DNA from 2 places in the Sphingobium aquiterrae genome. Region 2 is predicted to be linked to the other one. Evidence: predicted binding sites of a transcription regulator. Region 2 holds the regulator's gene; the other holds the start of a gene.
The links. The regulator LexA, encoded in region 2, represses DNA repair genes until DNA is damaged. The targets are predictions, from matches to a motif close to GTTCCNCNCTTGTTCT.
Positions count from the first base shown of each region.

Region 1: a site for LexA is predicted at 3,464-3,479, ahead of recA (recombinase RecA). Genes of this name have one in related genera too.

Region 1 covers NZ_JBANFL010000004.1:12,379-19,542, reverse strand. The annotation lists gene alaS (alanine--tRNA ligase) at 1-659, opposite strand, end outside; gene WFP78_RS05305 (M24 family metallopeptidase) at 765-2,033, opposite strand; gene recA (recombinase RecA) at 2,291-3,376, opposite strand; gene WFP78_RS05295 (response regulator) at 3,524-3,838, opposite strand; gene WFP78_RS05290 (hybrid sensor histidine kinase/response regulator) at 3,984-6,335, opposite strand; gene WFP78_RS05285 (DUF2062 domain-containing protein) at 6,500-7,093, opposite strand; gene smpB (SsrA-binding protein SmpB) at 7,114-7,164, opposite strand, start outside.
Region 2 covers NZ_JBANFL010000005.1:134,860-142,023, forward strand. The annotation lists gene trpC (indole-3-glycerol phosphate synthase TrpC) at 1-476, shown strand, start outside; gene moaC (cyclic pyranopterin monophosphate synthase MoaC) at 473-946, shown strand; gene WFP78_RS07135 (molybdopterin molybdotransferase MoeA) at 966-2,150, shown strand; gene WFP78_RS07140 (hypothetical protein) at 2,208-2,366, opposite strand; gene lexA (transcriptional repressor LexA) at 2,520-3,194, shown strand; gene WFP78_RS07150 (ComEC/Rec2 family competence protein) at 3,518-5,767, opposite strand; gene gltX (glutamate--tRNA ligase) at 5,818-7,164, shown strand, end outside.

The sequences.
Region 1 (7,164 bases), on a different contig from region 2:
AGGTCGGCGACGATCTCGTTCGCTTCCTGCTCATATTGCATGAAGACGAGGTTCCAGATCTCGACGAAGCGGTCGCCATCCTCCTCCGGCGATCCGGGAGGGCCGCCCCAGATATGGTCGCCATGGTCGTAGAAGATTTCCGAACAGGGGCCGCAGGGGCCGCTATCGCCCATCGCCCAGAAATTATCCTTGGTGGGGATGCGGATGATCCGCTCCTCGGGCAGGCCGGCGATCTTGCGCCACAGGTCGAACGCCTCGTCGTCCGTGTGATAGACGGTGGCGGTCAGCCTGTCGGCCGGCAGGCCCCATTCCTTCGTCAGCAGCGTCCACGCATGGGTGATCGCCTGCTCCTTGAAATAATCGCCGAAGCTGAAATTTCCGAGCATTTCGAAGAAGGTATGGTGCCGGGCGGTGTAGCCGACATTGTCGAGATCATTATGCTTTCCGCCGGCGCGCACGCATTTCTGGGCGCTGGTCGCACGGTCATAGGGGCGCTTTTCAAGGCCGGTGAAGACATTCTTGAACGGCACCATACCCGCATTGACGAACATCAGCGTCGGGTCGTTATGCGGCACCAGCGGGGCCGATGGCACGACCTGGTGCCCGGCGCTGGCGAAATAGTCCAGGAAGGACCGGCGGATGTCGTTCGTTGATGTCATGCTGGCGAATTAGAGGGTCGCGCGCAGACTCTCAAGGGGGGCAAGCATTTCTGCGCGATTCCTGCACGGATCGGCGTGAATCTCTCCACATCCGATGCAAAAGGATCACCCGACCGGCGCGTCGATGCTGACAGGCGGCGTCGAAAACCAGCGCGGGCCGGCCTGCGTCATGTGGAAGCAGTCCTCCAGCCGCACGCCGAAACGGCCCGGCAGATAAAGGCCGGGCTCGTTGGAAAAGCACATGCCGGGCGCAAGCGGCGTCGTCTCGCCATGGACGAGGTTCACCGGCTCATGCCCCTCCAAGCCGATGCCATGGCCGGTGCGGTGGGACAGGCCGGGGAGATTATACCCCGGCCCATAGCCGAGCGACTGATAATAGGCGCGCACGGCGTCATCCACGGCGCCGGCCGGCGCGCCGAGTTTCGCGGCGGCGAACGCAACCTGCTGCCCCCTGGCCACCTCGTTCCAAACCTTGCGCTGCTCGGGCGTGGGATCGGCGCCGACGACGAAGGTACGCGACGTGTCCGACTGATAGCCTTCGACCGTGCAGCCGCAATCCATCAGGACGATGCTGCCCTTGCCCACCACCTGTGGCCTGGGCGAGCCATGGGGCAATGCCGCGTCCGGGCCGACGAGGATCAGGTTGAATTCGGTCTGTCCACCCAGGCGCCCGGTCGCGGCGTTCATCAATGCGCCAATGTCTTCCCGGGTCATGCCGACACGCACCTGCGGCACCGTCCAGCGATAAGCGGCGGTCGTGACATCGGCGGCGCGCTGCATCAGCGCGATTTCCGCCGCCGTCTTGCGCATCCGGCAGCCGCGCACCACCTGATCGGCCGACACCAGCGGCGCGCCCGGCAGCAATTGGCGCAGACCGTCGAAGGCGAAGAAGCGGGCCGTTTCCTCCACGCCGATCCGCGCGCGCGACAGGCCCCTTGCCTTCAGGAAGGCGGCGATGAGGGCAAAGGGGTTCTCATCCTCCTGCCAGACGCGGATGTCCGCTGGAATGCCGAGCGAGATCGCGACGGAGGGCTTCTCGAAAAAGGGCGTGACGACGATCGGATCGCCCTCCGCCGGGATCACCGCCGCCGTCAACCGCTCGCTGCGCCACCACTGGACGCCGGTGAAATAGATGAGGCTCGCGCCCGGCTCGATCAGCACGGCGCCGATGTCTGCCGCCTTCATCAGCGCCTGCGCCCGGGCGATGCGGGCCTTGCGCTCTTCGGGACCGATGGGCGTGACGGTGCCGGGCAGCGGCGGCACTTCCTCCATTACGCGTTCCGCCGCGAACAGGCGAGGCGACAGGCCGATCGCGCCGGCGCCTCCCAGAAGACCAAGGCCGGCAAGCATCGTTCGGCGATCAAAGCGTGTCATGCGGTCCTCGGCTGCGGGAGACAGGGTGCCTGCATATCGCGAGTTGGATGGCGCCGCCATGCCCCGTGGCATGATTGCGGCCCAGCATGAAAAGGAAGCCCATATTGCGCGCGCCAGAACGATAAAAGGCCCGCCGGCTGGAATGCGGCGGGCCTTTTCGGTTCATGAGGCAGCAGGGAGCGATCGCACCGCGGCACTGCGCTGTCTATACGGGCCGGCTGTACGGGCCAGCCATATGGACCAGCGCGGACATGCCGTCAGAGGTCGCCGTCCTCCGCCTCGCTGGAATCGGGGCCGGTCATCATCCCTTCGGCGACCGCTTCGGTCTTGCCACGGATCGCCTTTTCCAGGCGGTCGGCCATTTCGGGATGCTCCCGCAGAAATGTCTTCGCGTTCTCGCGCCCCTGGCCGATGCGGACCGAATCATAGGAGAACCATGAGCCGGATTTCTCGACAATGCCGGCCTTCACGCCCAGATCGAGCATTTCGCCGATCTTCGAGATGCCTTCGCCATACATGATGTCGAATTCCACCTGTTTGAAGGGCGGCGCGACCTTGTTCTTCACCACCTTCACGCGGGTCGTGTTGCCGACGATGTCGTCGCGATCCTTGATTTGGCCGGTGCGGCGGATGTCGAGCCGGACGGAGGCGTAGAATTTGAGCGCGTTGCCCCCGGTCGTGGTTTCCGGATTGCCGTACATCACGCCGATCTTCATGCGCAGTTGGTTGATGAAGATCACCATGCAGCGCGAGCGGGAGATGGAGCCGGTGAGCTTGCGCAGCGACTGCGACATCAGCCGGGCCTGAAGGCCGACATGGCTGTCGCCCATCTCGCCCTCGATCTCCGCACGCGGCACCAGCGCGGCCACCGAGTCCACCACCAGCACGTCGATGGCGTTGGAGCGGACCAGCGTATCCACGATTTCCAGCGCCTGCTCGCCGGTGTCGGGCTGCGATACGATCAGTTCATCGATGTCGACGCCCAGTTTCTTGGCATAGACCGGGTCGAGCGCATGTTCTGCGTCGACAAAGGCGGCGGTGCCGCCGCCGCGCTGCGCCTCGGCGATGACGTGCAGCGCGAGCGTCGTCTTGCCCGAGCTTTCCGGCCCGTACACCTCGATCACGCGGCCGCGCGGCAGGCCGCCCACGCCCAGCGCGATGTCGAGGCCCAGCGAGCCGGTCGAGATCGACTCGACCTGCATCGTTTCCTTCGAGCCCAGCCTCATCGCGCTGCCCTTGCCAAAGGCGCGGTCGATCTGGGCGAGCGCTGCCTCCAATGCTTTCTGTCTGTCCATGGTTCCCGTCTTCTTGTCGGCGTCGATCAGTTTCAGCATTGCGGTCATCGCATGGTCCCCTGTCAAGCGGCCGATGATGGCCAGAGGTGCGCCATGAGCGGCGCCTGCAATGCTATGTATTCCATTTGTTCACGTAGAACAAGTCAGGAACAAATTTTTCCTTCACCAACATGCGGCCGGTGCCGGAAGGGTCGCTTACTCCTTCAAAAGCTGGTCCAGCACGCGTTCGACCGTGCCGATGGTGAAGGGTTTGGCGATACTGGGATAGTGAGCGAGCGCAGTCGGCACATCGTCTGCATTGCCACCGGTCGCAAAGACAAAGGGAATGCCCCGCGCGCTCAGGATTTCCGCCACCGGCCAGCTTTTTTCGCCATGCAGGTTGCAGTCGAGAATGGCGGCATCGATCCCCTCCTCCTGCGCCGCCGCGCAACCGTCCGGCACGGTCGCGGCCAGCGCGTGCATGCGATGGCCCAGCGACTCGAGGAAATCCTCGATCATCATGCCGATCATGACCTCGTCCTCAACGACGAGGATGGATTTGCCCACGCGCCTGTGCCCCATGATCGGTGAAAGTCTCAACGGTTCGGTATCGCATCGATGCCGGATTGCCTAGGCCCCAGACCTCGATCGAAAGCAATATGATGCTGGAAACCTGTTACATCTTCGGGCGCACGGCCAACGCCTCCCGCGCCGCCTCGGCCAGTTGCGCGACCGAAAAGGGCTTGGGCAGGAAGGCGACATTGGCAAGGTCGATGGACTTGCGCAGCTGCTCCTCGGCATAGCCGGACATGAAGACCACCGGCAGCAGCGGATGGGTCTGCCGCGCCTGCGCGACCATGGTCGGCCCATCCATATTGGGCATCACCACGTCGGAGATCATGAGATCGATATGCTCGCCGCTGGCCAGCACCTGCAGCGCATGCTCGCCATCGGCGGCGGTCAGCACCTTATATCCCTGCCGCGTCAGCGCACGCTCGGCCACGGCGCGCACCATGTCCTCGTCCTCCACCACCAGCACCGTGCCGGTGCCCCAGGTTTCGGCGCGCTTTTCGGCCGCCTTGCGGGCCGGCTTCTCTTCTTCCACCAACGCGGCATAGACCGGCAGGTAGATGACGAAGCTCGCCCCGCGCCCCAGCTCGGATTCCGCGAAGATATAGCCGCCCGATTGCTTGACGATGCCATAGACGGTGGACAGGCCGAGGCCGGTGCCCTTGCCCAGTTCCTTGGTCGTGAAGAAGGGCTCGAAGATCTTGGCGAGAAGGTCGGGCGGAATGCCCAACCCGGTGTCGGACACCCGCATCGCGGTATAATCGCTCACCGGCAGGATTTCGTTGCGCATCTCCCGCACCTTGGCGGCGGGCACGGCATAGGTCTGGATGTTGACGGTGCCGCCATTGGGCATCGCGTCGCGCGCATTGACGCACAGGTTGACGATCACCTGTTCCAGCTGCCCCGGGTCCGCCCGCACCGCGCCCAGGCTGCGGCCGTGGCTCACCTCCAGCTTCACATTCTCGCCCAGCAGCCGGTTGAGCAGGCTGGAGACGTCCGCCACGATATCGGGCAGCTGCAGGATCTGCGGCCGCAACGTCTGCTGGCGGGAGAAGGCCAGAAGCTGGCGGGTCAGGCCGGCGGCGCGGTTGGAGTTGGACTTGATCTGCTGGATGTCGTCATAATCGCTGTCGCCCGGCGTGTGGCGCATCAGCATCAGGTCGCAATGGCCGATGATGGCGGTCAGGATATTGTTGAAATCATGCGCGACGCCGCCGGCAAGCTGGCCGATGGCCTGCATCTTCGTCGCCTGCGCCACCTGCCGCTTCAGCCGGCTTTCCTCGCCATTGTCCTTCAGGCTGAGCAGCACCGCCGCCTGCCCCAGCCCGCGCACGCCCGCCATGCTGAGCGCGACCGGCTCGTCCGGCTGCGCCCGCATCCGCACCGCAAGGTCGCCCGACATCTGCGGCCCCAGCGCATAGCGGCGCAAGACATCGGCCACCGCGGCCTGGTCTTCGCGCACCACGATGTCGCCGGGATAGGCGGGCTTCTCATCGGGCTGCAGGCCGGCCGCGCGCGCAAAGGCCCGGTTGACGAACAGCATCCGCCCGTCCCTGTCGGCCATGGCAAGGCCGAAGGGCAGCAGCGAAAGCAGCGTCTCGATATAGCTGAGCGCGGAATTGCCATCGCCGCCCGCGCCGCCGCTTTCGTCGTCGATCATGACGATCAGCATGGGGCCGTCGCTGCTCCCCTGCTTCAGCGGCACCTGGATGAGGCGCATGGGCACCAGGTTGCGCTCTTCCCGTGCGAAGAACACCCGCCCCTTGTCATCGACACGCAGGTAGGAGGCGAAGTCGCGACCGGAAAGATTGGCGTCCATCTTGCCGGCGGCGCGCTGCAGAAAGGCCGGATTGGCCGCGCGAATGCGCCCTTCCCCGCCGATCAGCACCGCCATGATCCCGGCTTCGGCCATCTGCATGCCGGCCTCGCCGCTCAGCATGCGGTTGAAATCGTCGATGATGCTGGCCTGGCGGATCGGCGTGAAGCGCCAGAGCAGGAAATCGTCGGCCCGGCCGGTGCGGGTCACATCCGCGTCCAGCCGCATCGCGCCGCGGGCGATGCCCTGCACATGCCCCTCGACATCGCGCCAGGCCGCACGCCCGGCGGCCGCGAGCCGCTCGGCATCGCTCGCCTCCAGCGGCAGGCCGGGAGGGGTGGGAAAGCCCGGGAACCATTCGCCGAACAGATCGCTCGCGCAGACCAGCCGGCCCGTCCGGTCGGTGACGGCGATCGCCATGTTGGAGGCATCGGCTGCGGTGCGCGCCACCGTCCAGTCGGGGATGGAATCGGCGACCGTCTCCGTTCGCGGGAACAGATGGGTGAACCAGATGCCCAGCGCCGCGATCGCGATCAGCATCGCGCCGAAGCCGGCGGCGAGCGCAGGCTCCCGCGTCGCCCACCAGATCAGCCCGGCGCTGATGGCCGCGGCGGCAAGCAGCATCGGCAACAGCGCGCGCATCTCCGGCCGCGCGGTGATCGCGACGATCTCGTCCTTCGAAGACGCCCTGACCACTATCTTGCTGTGTGACGCCATGGCGTCGCCATCCCCTCGCGTCTCAGTTCCCCGCGTCCCTGGCCCCTGCCGCAACGCACCGGCGCCGCCAACGGACCCGTCAGCCGCGATCAGCCGGCCGCCGCTTCTTCCATTGCGCTGTTTTCAAGGGCGTGGGCAATCCTCAATTTGCGCGCATGCCATTTGCGGGCCATGCGCGCGCGCCAGAACAGCATCGCGACGAAATAGCCGACCGCCGCTGTCGCGCAGGAAATGATCGCAAGGCCGAACAACATGGCCGGCGCCGCTTCGGAAAAGAGCCAGGCGCACCATTGCTGGATGGTCGCATGTTCGTTCACCAGCCCCATGAAGCCGGAGACGTCGGCGGTCCGCCCCAGGCAGAAATTGCCGATATAGACGGACGCCCACAGGATCAGCGGCGTCGTCGCCGGATTGCTGAGGAAGGTCATGGCCGCCGCGACGGGGATGTTCGCGCGGAAGGGCAGCGCCAGCAGCGCCGCGCCCGCGATCTGGATGCCGGGGATCAGCAGGAAGATGCCGACCAGCAGGCCCAATGCCACGCCGCGCGGCACCGACCGGCGGTTGAACCGCCAGAGCGAGGGTTCCAGCACCCGGTGCGCGACCGGCGCGAGGAAGCGATTATTCTCCAGCGATTCGCGGGTCGGGGCGTTGGCGTGCCACCAGCGGGTCAGACGATTGGTCATGGCCGATCACCCATCGCGGTTCAGCCCCTGTCCCGCAGGATGCGGGCCTGGTCGCGTTTCCAGTCGCGTTC
Region 2 (7,164 bases):
TGATGGCGGCGCGTTCCGCCTGCGCCCTGCCGGTACTGCGCAAGGATTTCATGGTCGATCCCTGGCAGGTGCTGGAATCGCGGGCCATCGGCGCCGACGCCATCCTCATCATCGTCGCCGCGCTGGACGACGGGCAGATGGCCGAAATCGAGGATGCCGCGCTCGGCCTCGGCATGGATGTCCTGGTCGAGGTGCATGATGCGCAGGAACTGGAACGCGCGCTCAAGCTGCGCTCGCGCCTGATCGGCGTCAACAACCGCGACCTGCGCGACTTCACGGTCGATTTCGCCCGCACCTACGAACTGGTCGGCCATGCGCCGCAGGGCTGCACCTTCGTCGCCGAAAGCGGCCTTGGCTCCCATGCCGATCTGGATGCGATGGCCCGGCATGGCGTGCGCTGCTTCCTGGTGGGCGAGGCGCTGATGCGGCAACCCGATGTGGAGGCCGCGACCCGACTGTTGCTGACCGGCGCATGAGTAAACTCACCCATCTCGACGCGGACGGGGCGGCCCGCATGGTCGATGTGTCGGCCAAGGCGACCACGGTGCGGGAAGCGACCGCCACCGGCCGCATCGAGATGAGCGCCGAGGCCACCAGCGCCATCGCCCAGGGACTTGTGCAGAAAGGCGATGTGCTGGCCGTCGCGCGAGTGGCCGGTATCATGGCGGCCAAGCAGACCGCGACCCTGATCCCGCTGTGCCATCCCCTGCCGCTGAGCGGCGTCACCGTGGACTTCACGCTGGACGGCACGGGCGTCGCTGTTTGCGCGACTGCCCGCACGGCCGCGCAGACCGGCGTGGAGATGGAGGCGATGACGGCCGTGTCCGTCGCGCTGCTCACCATTTACGACATGGCCAAGGCATTGGACAAGGCCATGGTGATCGGCGGCGTGCGCCTGATCGCGAAGTCGGGCGGAAAATCCGGCGACTGGCGCGCGCCGGCATGATGGACGGGACGGCCATGCCATGGGCCTGATGCCGGTCGCGCAGGCGCAGGCCCGCCTCCTTTCGCTGGCCGCGCCGCTGCCCGCCGAAGAGATGCCGCTCGGCGACTGCATCGGCCGCTGGCTGTCGCAGGATGTCCTTGCCCGCCGGGACCAGCCCTGGGCCGATCTTTCGGCGATGGACGGCTATGCGGTGCGCGCGGCCGACTTGCCGGGGCCATGGCGCATGATCGGCCAGAGCGCCGCGGGCGGCGCCCTGCCTCCCCCCATCGGTGCTGGCGAAGCGGTGCGCATCTTCACCGGCGCGCCGCTGCCGCCGGGTGGCGATTGCATCGTCGTGCAGGAAGATGTCGCCCGCGCCGGCGATGTCGTGACACTGACCGGCGAAGGACCGGCGACGGCCGGCAAGCATGTCCGCCCCAAAGGGTCCGATTTTCGCGAAGGGCAGCCCCTGCTCGCCGCCGGCGATGCGCTCACCCCCGCCACGCTCTCGCTGGCCGTGCTGGCGGGCCATGGCACATTGCCCGTGCGGCGGCGGCCCCGTGTCGCGCTGATATCCACAGGCGACGAGCTGGTGCCACCCGGCGCGCCCGTGCCGGCGGGCAAGCTGCCCTCTTCCAATGCCGTGATGCTGCGCGCCATGCTCGCCGCGCTCCCGTGCGATGTCGAGGATCTGGGCATCGTGCGCGACGATCTGCCGGCGCTGACCGCCGCCTTTGCCGCCGCAAGCCGCGCCGATGTCGTCGTGACCACGGGCGGCGCGTCGGTTGGCGATCACGACCTTGTTCGCCCCGCCTTCGAAGCGGCCGGCGGCACGCTGGATTTCTGGCGGATCGCGATGCGGCCGGGCAAGCCGCTGATCGCCGGCACAAATGGTCCCTGCATCTTCCTGGGCCTGCCGGGCAATCCGGTTTCCGCCTTCGTCACGGGCACCTTGTTCCTGATGCCGCTGCTCCGCCATCTGTCGGGCTGCGCGCAGCCGCTGCCCTTGTCGCGCACGGCTCGATTGGGCGAAGACATGCCGCCGGTGACGGTGCGCGACGATTATGTGCGCGGCCGCAGCGACGGCGACCGGGTATGGCCGCTGCCGGTGCAGGACAGCGCGGCGACGCGGATGCTGGCGATGGCCGATTGCCTGATCCTGCGCCCGGCCAACGGGTGGCCGGCCCCCGCCGGAGAGCCGGTGACGATCATCCCCATCCGCTGATGCGACCACAAGAAAAGGGGCCGCGAAGGCGACCCCTTTCCCTTGTGCGAAGGCGCTTCAATGCTGCTGGCCGCGGCCGGGCGCCTTGTCCTGCCGACGCTCGTCGCCCATCTGGCCCTGCTTGCCTTCCTGTTCCTGCTGGCGATTGCGATCGGCGCTGCCCTGCTGGCCCCGGCGCTGCTCCTTGCCCGGATTCTGTTTCTGCTGGTTCGCCATGTCACTCTCCTCATCTGTCCTCTCTTGCGGGGACGGTGGAAAAACCGGAAGCGGGTCGCTTCGTTCCCCCAAAAGCGACGAACCGCTGAACGCTTGACTTGCCCCCTTGTGTTTCCTAAGTGTTCCCCATCCGTTCCAATGATGGTGATAAACATGCTCACGGCCAAGCAACAGGAACTGCTCAGTTTCATCCACCGCCGGCTGGAGGAAGACGGCGTGTCGCCTTCGTTCGAAGAGATGAAGGAGGCGCTCGATCTTCGCTCCAAATCGGGCATTCATCGCCTGATCAGCGCGCTGGAGGAACGCGGCTTCATCCGGCGCCTGCCCAACCGCGCGCGCGCGCTGGAGGTGGTCAAGCTTCCGGACGCGCTGGATCGCGCGCACAAGGCGCCTGCCATTCCGTCCATCGCGCCTGCCGCGCCGCGCATTCCGATGGCCGCCAACGATGTGGTCGAAATCCCCCTGCATGGCCGGATCGCCGCGGGCATGCCGATCGAGGCGATGGAGGGGCAGAACATGCTCTCCGTCCCCGCCGCGCTGCTGGGCGCGGGCGACCATTATGCGCTGGAAGTCTCCGGCGATTCCATGATGGAGGCCGGCATCCTGGACGGCGACTTCGCGCTGATCCAGCGGACGGATGTGGCGCGCGACGGGCAGATCGTCGTCGCACTGATCGACGACAGCGAAGCGACGCTCAAATATTTCCGCCGCCAGGGGCAGCAGGTCCGGCTCGATCCGGCCAATGGCGCTTATGAGCCGCAGATTTACGACGCCCGTCAGGTCCGCATCCAGGGCAAGCTAGCGGGATTGCTGCGCCGCTATAACTAGGGGATCATGGGCAAAAGTGGGAACCGGTTTTGCGCAAAAGGCGATGCGACAACAAGACTGAGCGCACGCGCCCTGCGTCAGATGTAACGCAGCGCGGCTCTGGAACCGATATCGACATTGCCCCAGTGCGGGCCTGCAAAGCGTTGAAACGAGGCATGGGCCTCGTTTCAAGCTCTGTGCGCCGGTGCTCGAAAATCACCCTTTTGCCCTGCGGTCGTCTGCGACGACGGCTCCATCCGAGTTGAAGGGCGGTTGTTCCTGAGCGGATATGGGCCGCTCACCGGTGCCCGGTGCCGGCGAGGGTTCGCCTTTCCTGAACCGTTTCAATGCCCGGGCGCGACAGTTGTGGAGACGGGCCCCGAAGACGGGATGTTCCCGGGCGATCTGGCGCGCTTACGATAGAAAGGCCGCGCGATCCATGGGTGCGCGTCGCCCTGCTGCCTGACGGTGCTCACCCTGCCCTGACGCAGGAACAGCGCCACGCCGCCGCTGCGTGACAGCGCCCAGCGGTCCAGCTTCAGCCAGCCGGGGCGGCAGGCGCGCGGAAGCCCGCGATCGCTGACGACGATGTCCGCCATGGCACAGGCGCGGATCAGCGCGCCGGCATCGACATGGGTCGCGCTGCGCGTGGCGAGCAGGCGCCAGCCCCGCCCCGCGCCGTCCTTCACCGTCACGGCGCACAGGTCCGGGTTGCAACGCGCCCGGTCGAGCGTGGCGAGCGCCTGCATTTCCCCTTCCTCCCCCGCCGCTTCGCTCAGCGTATCGCGGACATAGTCGCCCGCCCGGTCGCGCAGCGTCGCCATGCCGCCCGGCGTGCGGATCGCAAGATGGCGGCCGTCGCCTGTCACCAGGATATCGGGCGCCGGGGCGAATGCCATCAGCAGCGCGCCCATCAAGGCCGGCGCCAACCCAAGCCATCGCAGCCGGCCGCGCCAGAGCAGGCACCAGAGCAGCCCCGCCATCGTCACGGCGAAAACCCAGCCGGGAAAAGGCGCCGCCAGCGCGACCGCCCCCGGCAAGGCGGCGACCATATGGGCGATGGCCAGCAACAGCGACAACGCCTTGCCCACGATCCACCATGCCGGCGCGCCCAGCCCCGCCACATCCAGCAGCAGGGCTATCGCCTCGAACGGCATGACGACGAAGGTGGTGAGCGGAATGGCGACAAGATTGGCCAGCGACCCCAGCATGCCCGCCCTGTGAAAATGGAACAGCGCGATCGGCGCCAGCACCAGTTCCACGGCCGCGCCCGTCAGCAGCAGGCCAAGGATATTCCGCCCGAACTTGCGTATCCAGCCTTCGTCACGCGCCATCGTCAGCGCGCGGAACCAGCGCATTTCGGACAAGGCAATGATGGCGGTCACGGCCGCAAAGCTCATCTGGAAGCTGGGGCCGACAAGCGCATCGGGCCAGAAGATCAGGACGAATATGGCACCCGCCGCGACAAGCCGCAGCGTGATCGCCTCCCGCCCCAATGCCAGCGCCCCGAGCACCAGCAGCGCGGCCACGCATGATCGCACCGTGGGCACCTCCGCGCCCGTCAACAGCGTATAGCCGATGCCCGCCAGCGCGCCCGCCCCCGCCGAGATCAGCATCAGCGGCGCATGCAACGCCAGTCGCGGCGGCAGCGCCAGCAGCCGGAAGACGATGAAGATCGCCGCGCCGACCAGCGCCGTCACATGCAGGCCGCTGATCGACAGCAGATGCGCCAGGCCGCTGCGCCGCATGGCATCGGCATCCGCCTCGCTGATCGCGCCCTGATCGCCCGTGGCCAGCGCAGTGGCGATGCCCCCCTCGCCACCCGACAGCCGGGTGCGGATATGCTCGGACAGGCGCTGCCTGACCGGCGCGACGGTGGAGGCCGCCGGGCGCTCCACCAGCACCGGCGGCACCGCCCGCCCCGTCGCCCCGATCCCCATGAAATAGGCGCGCGCCGCAAAATCATAGGCGCCCGGCACCGCCGGAGGCGCAGGCGGCATCAGCCGCGCCCGCACCCGTATCACCGCCCCCGCGCCAATATCGGCCGGCGCATCGTTGTCCATCAGGTTCAGCCGGATGCGCCGCGGCAGATCGGGACGATCGCGCGGGGCCAGGATCAGGCGCGCCATGCCCTGTGCCGGCACCGGCGCGACGCCGATCACCTCCCCGCGCACCTCGGTGAACATCGCGCGCGCAAGGGGCGGCTCGCCCACCCATATCGCCTTGCCCCAGACCAGCAGGCAGCCAAGGCCGGCGAGCAATCCGGCACGCACGCAGATATGCCGCAACCGACCGCCCTGCGGCAGCAACAGGCCCAGCGCGGCAACCATTGCGCACACCATGATCCAGCCCGCCCAGCCCCAGCGATCCGGCAGGACAAACCAGGCGGCGATGCCCATGCCCATCGTCACCGGCACCCAGAGCGCGACCTGCTCCCGCTCCCCTTCCAGCCATCCCTCGATCGCATCGGCAATGCGCCGCGCAAGGGCGCGCCATCGCCCGATATCCGCGGCCACGCCCCCGCTCCCGAAGGGGCGCGTTACGACCTTCGTCGCGGCAATATCAGCAGAGGTTTGTCGTGGCCGAAAAGCCATGCTAGGGGGGCGACCGTTTTACAGGAGCGAGCAAGACTCGCACCGCAGGAATGTCAAGGAATCCGATTGTGAGCGCAACCGCAGACAACAGCCCCGTTGTAACGCGCTTCGCCCCTTCTCCAACCGGATTCCTGCATATCGGCGGCGCCCGCACCGCGCTGTTCAACTGGCTGTTCGCGCGCCACCATGGCGGCAAGTTCCTGCTGCGCATCGAAGACACCGATCGCGCCCGCTCGACCGAAGAAGCGATCGCCGCCATTTTCGACGGCCTGAACTGGCTGGGCCTGTCGGGAGACGAGGAACCCGTGTTCCAGTTCGCCCGCGCCGCGCGCCATGCCGAGGTCGCGCACCAGATGCTGGCGCAGGGCGACGCCTATCGCTGCTACGCCACGCCGGAGGAACTCGCCGAATTGCGCGAGCAGCAGCGCGCGGCCAGGCAGCCCATGCGCTATGACGGCCGCTGGCGCGACCGCGACCACACCGAAGCCCCCGAGGGCGCGCCCTATGTGCTGCGCCTGAAGGCCCCGCGCGCGGGCGAAACAGTGATCGAGGATGCCGTGCAGGGCCGCGTCGTCGTGCAGAATGCCGAGCTGGACGACATGATCCTGCTGCGTTCCGACGGCACGCCCACCTATATGCTGGCCGTGGTGGTGGACGACAATGACATGGGCGTCACCCATGTCATCCGTGGCGACGATCATCTGAACAACGCCTTCCGCCAGCTTTGCATCATCCGCGCCATGGGCTGGCGCGAGCCGATCTATGCCCATATCCCGCTGATCCACGGGGCCGATGGCGCCAAGCTCTCCAAGCGCCATGGCGCGCTGGGCGTGGACGCCTATCGCGACGAAATGGGGATGCTGCCCGAAGCGGTCGACAATTACCTGCTCCGCCTTGGCTGGGGCCATGGCGACGAAGAGATCATCCCGCGCGCGCGCGCAGTCGAGCTGTTCGACCTGGCCGGCGTCGGCCGTTCGCCTTCCCGCTTCGACCTTAAGAAGCTGGAAAGCCTCAACGCCCATTATATCCGCGAAGCATCGGACGACCGGCTTGCCGCCCTTGTCGCACCGCGCATTTCGGCCCTGATCGGGCGCGACATGACGGATGCGGACACCGCGCTGCTGGCCGCCGCCATGCCCTCGCTCAAGCCCCGCGCCAAGACACTCAACGAGTTGGCCGACGGCGCGCTTTTCCTGTTCAAGAATCGTCCTCTTGATTTTGACGAGAAGGCCCTGGCTCTGCTAGATGCGGACGCGCAGCTCCTGCTCGGCACAACCATCGACGCGCTCTCCGGCATCCAGACCTGGACGCCTGAAAGCATCGAAGAAAAAATACGCAGGATAGCAGAGGATGCCGGACTGGGTCTTGGCAAGGTAGCACAGCCCCTTCGTGCAGCA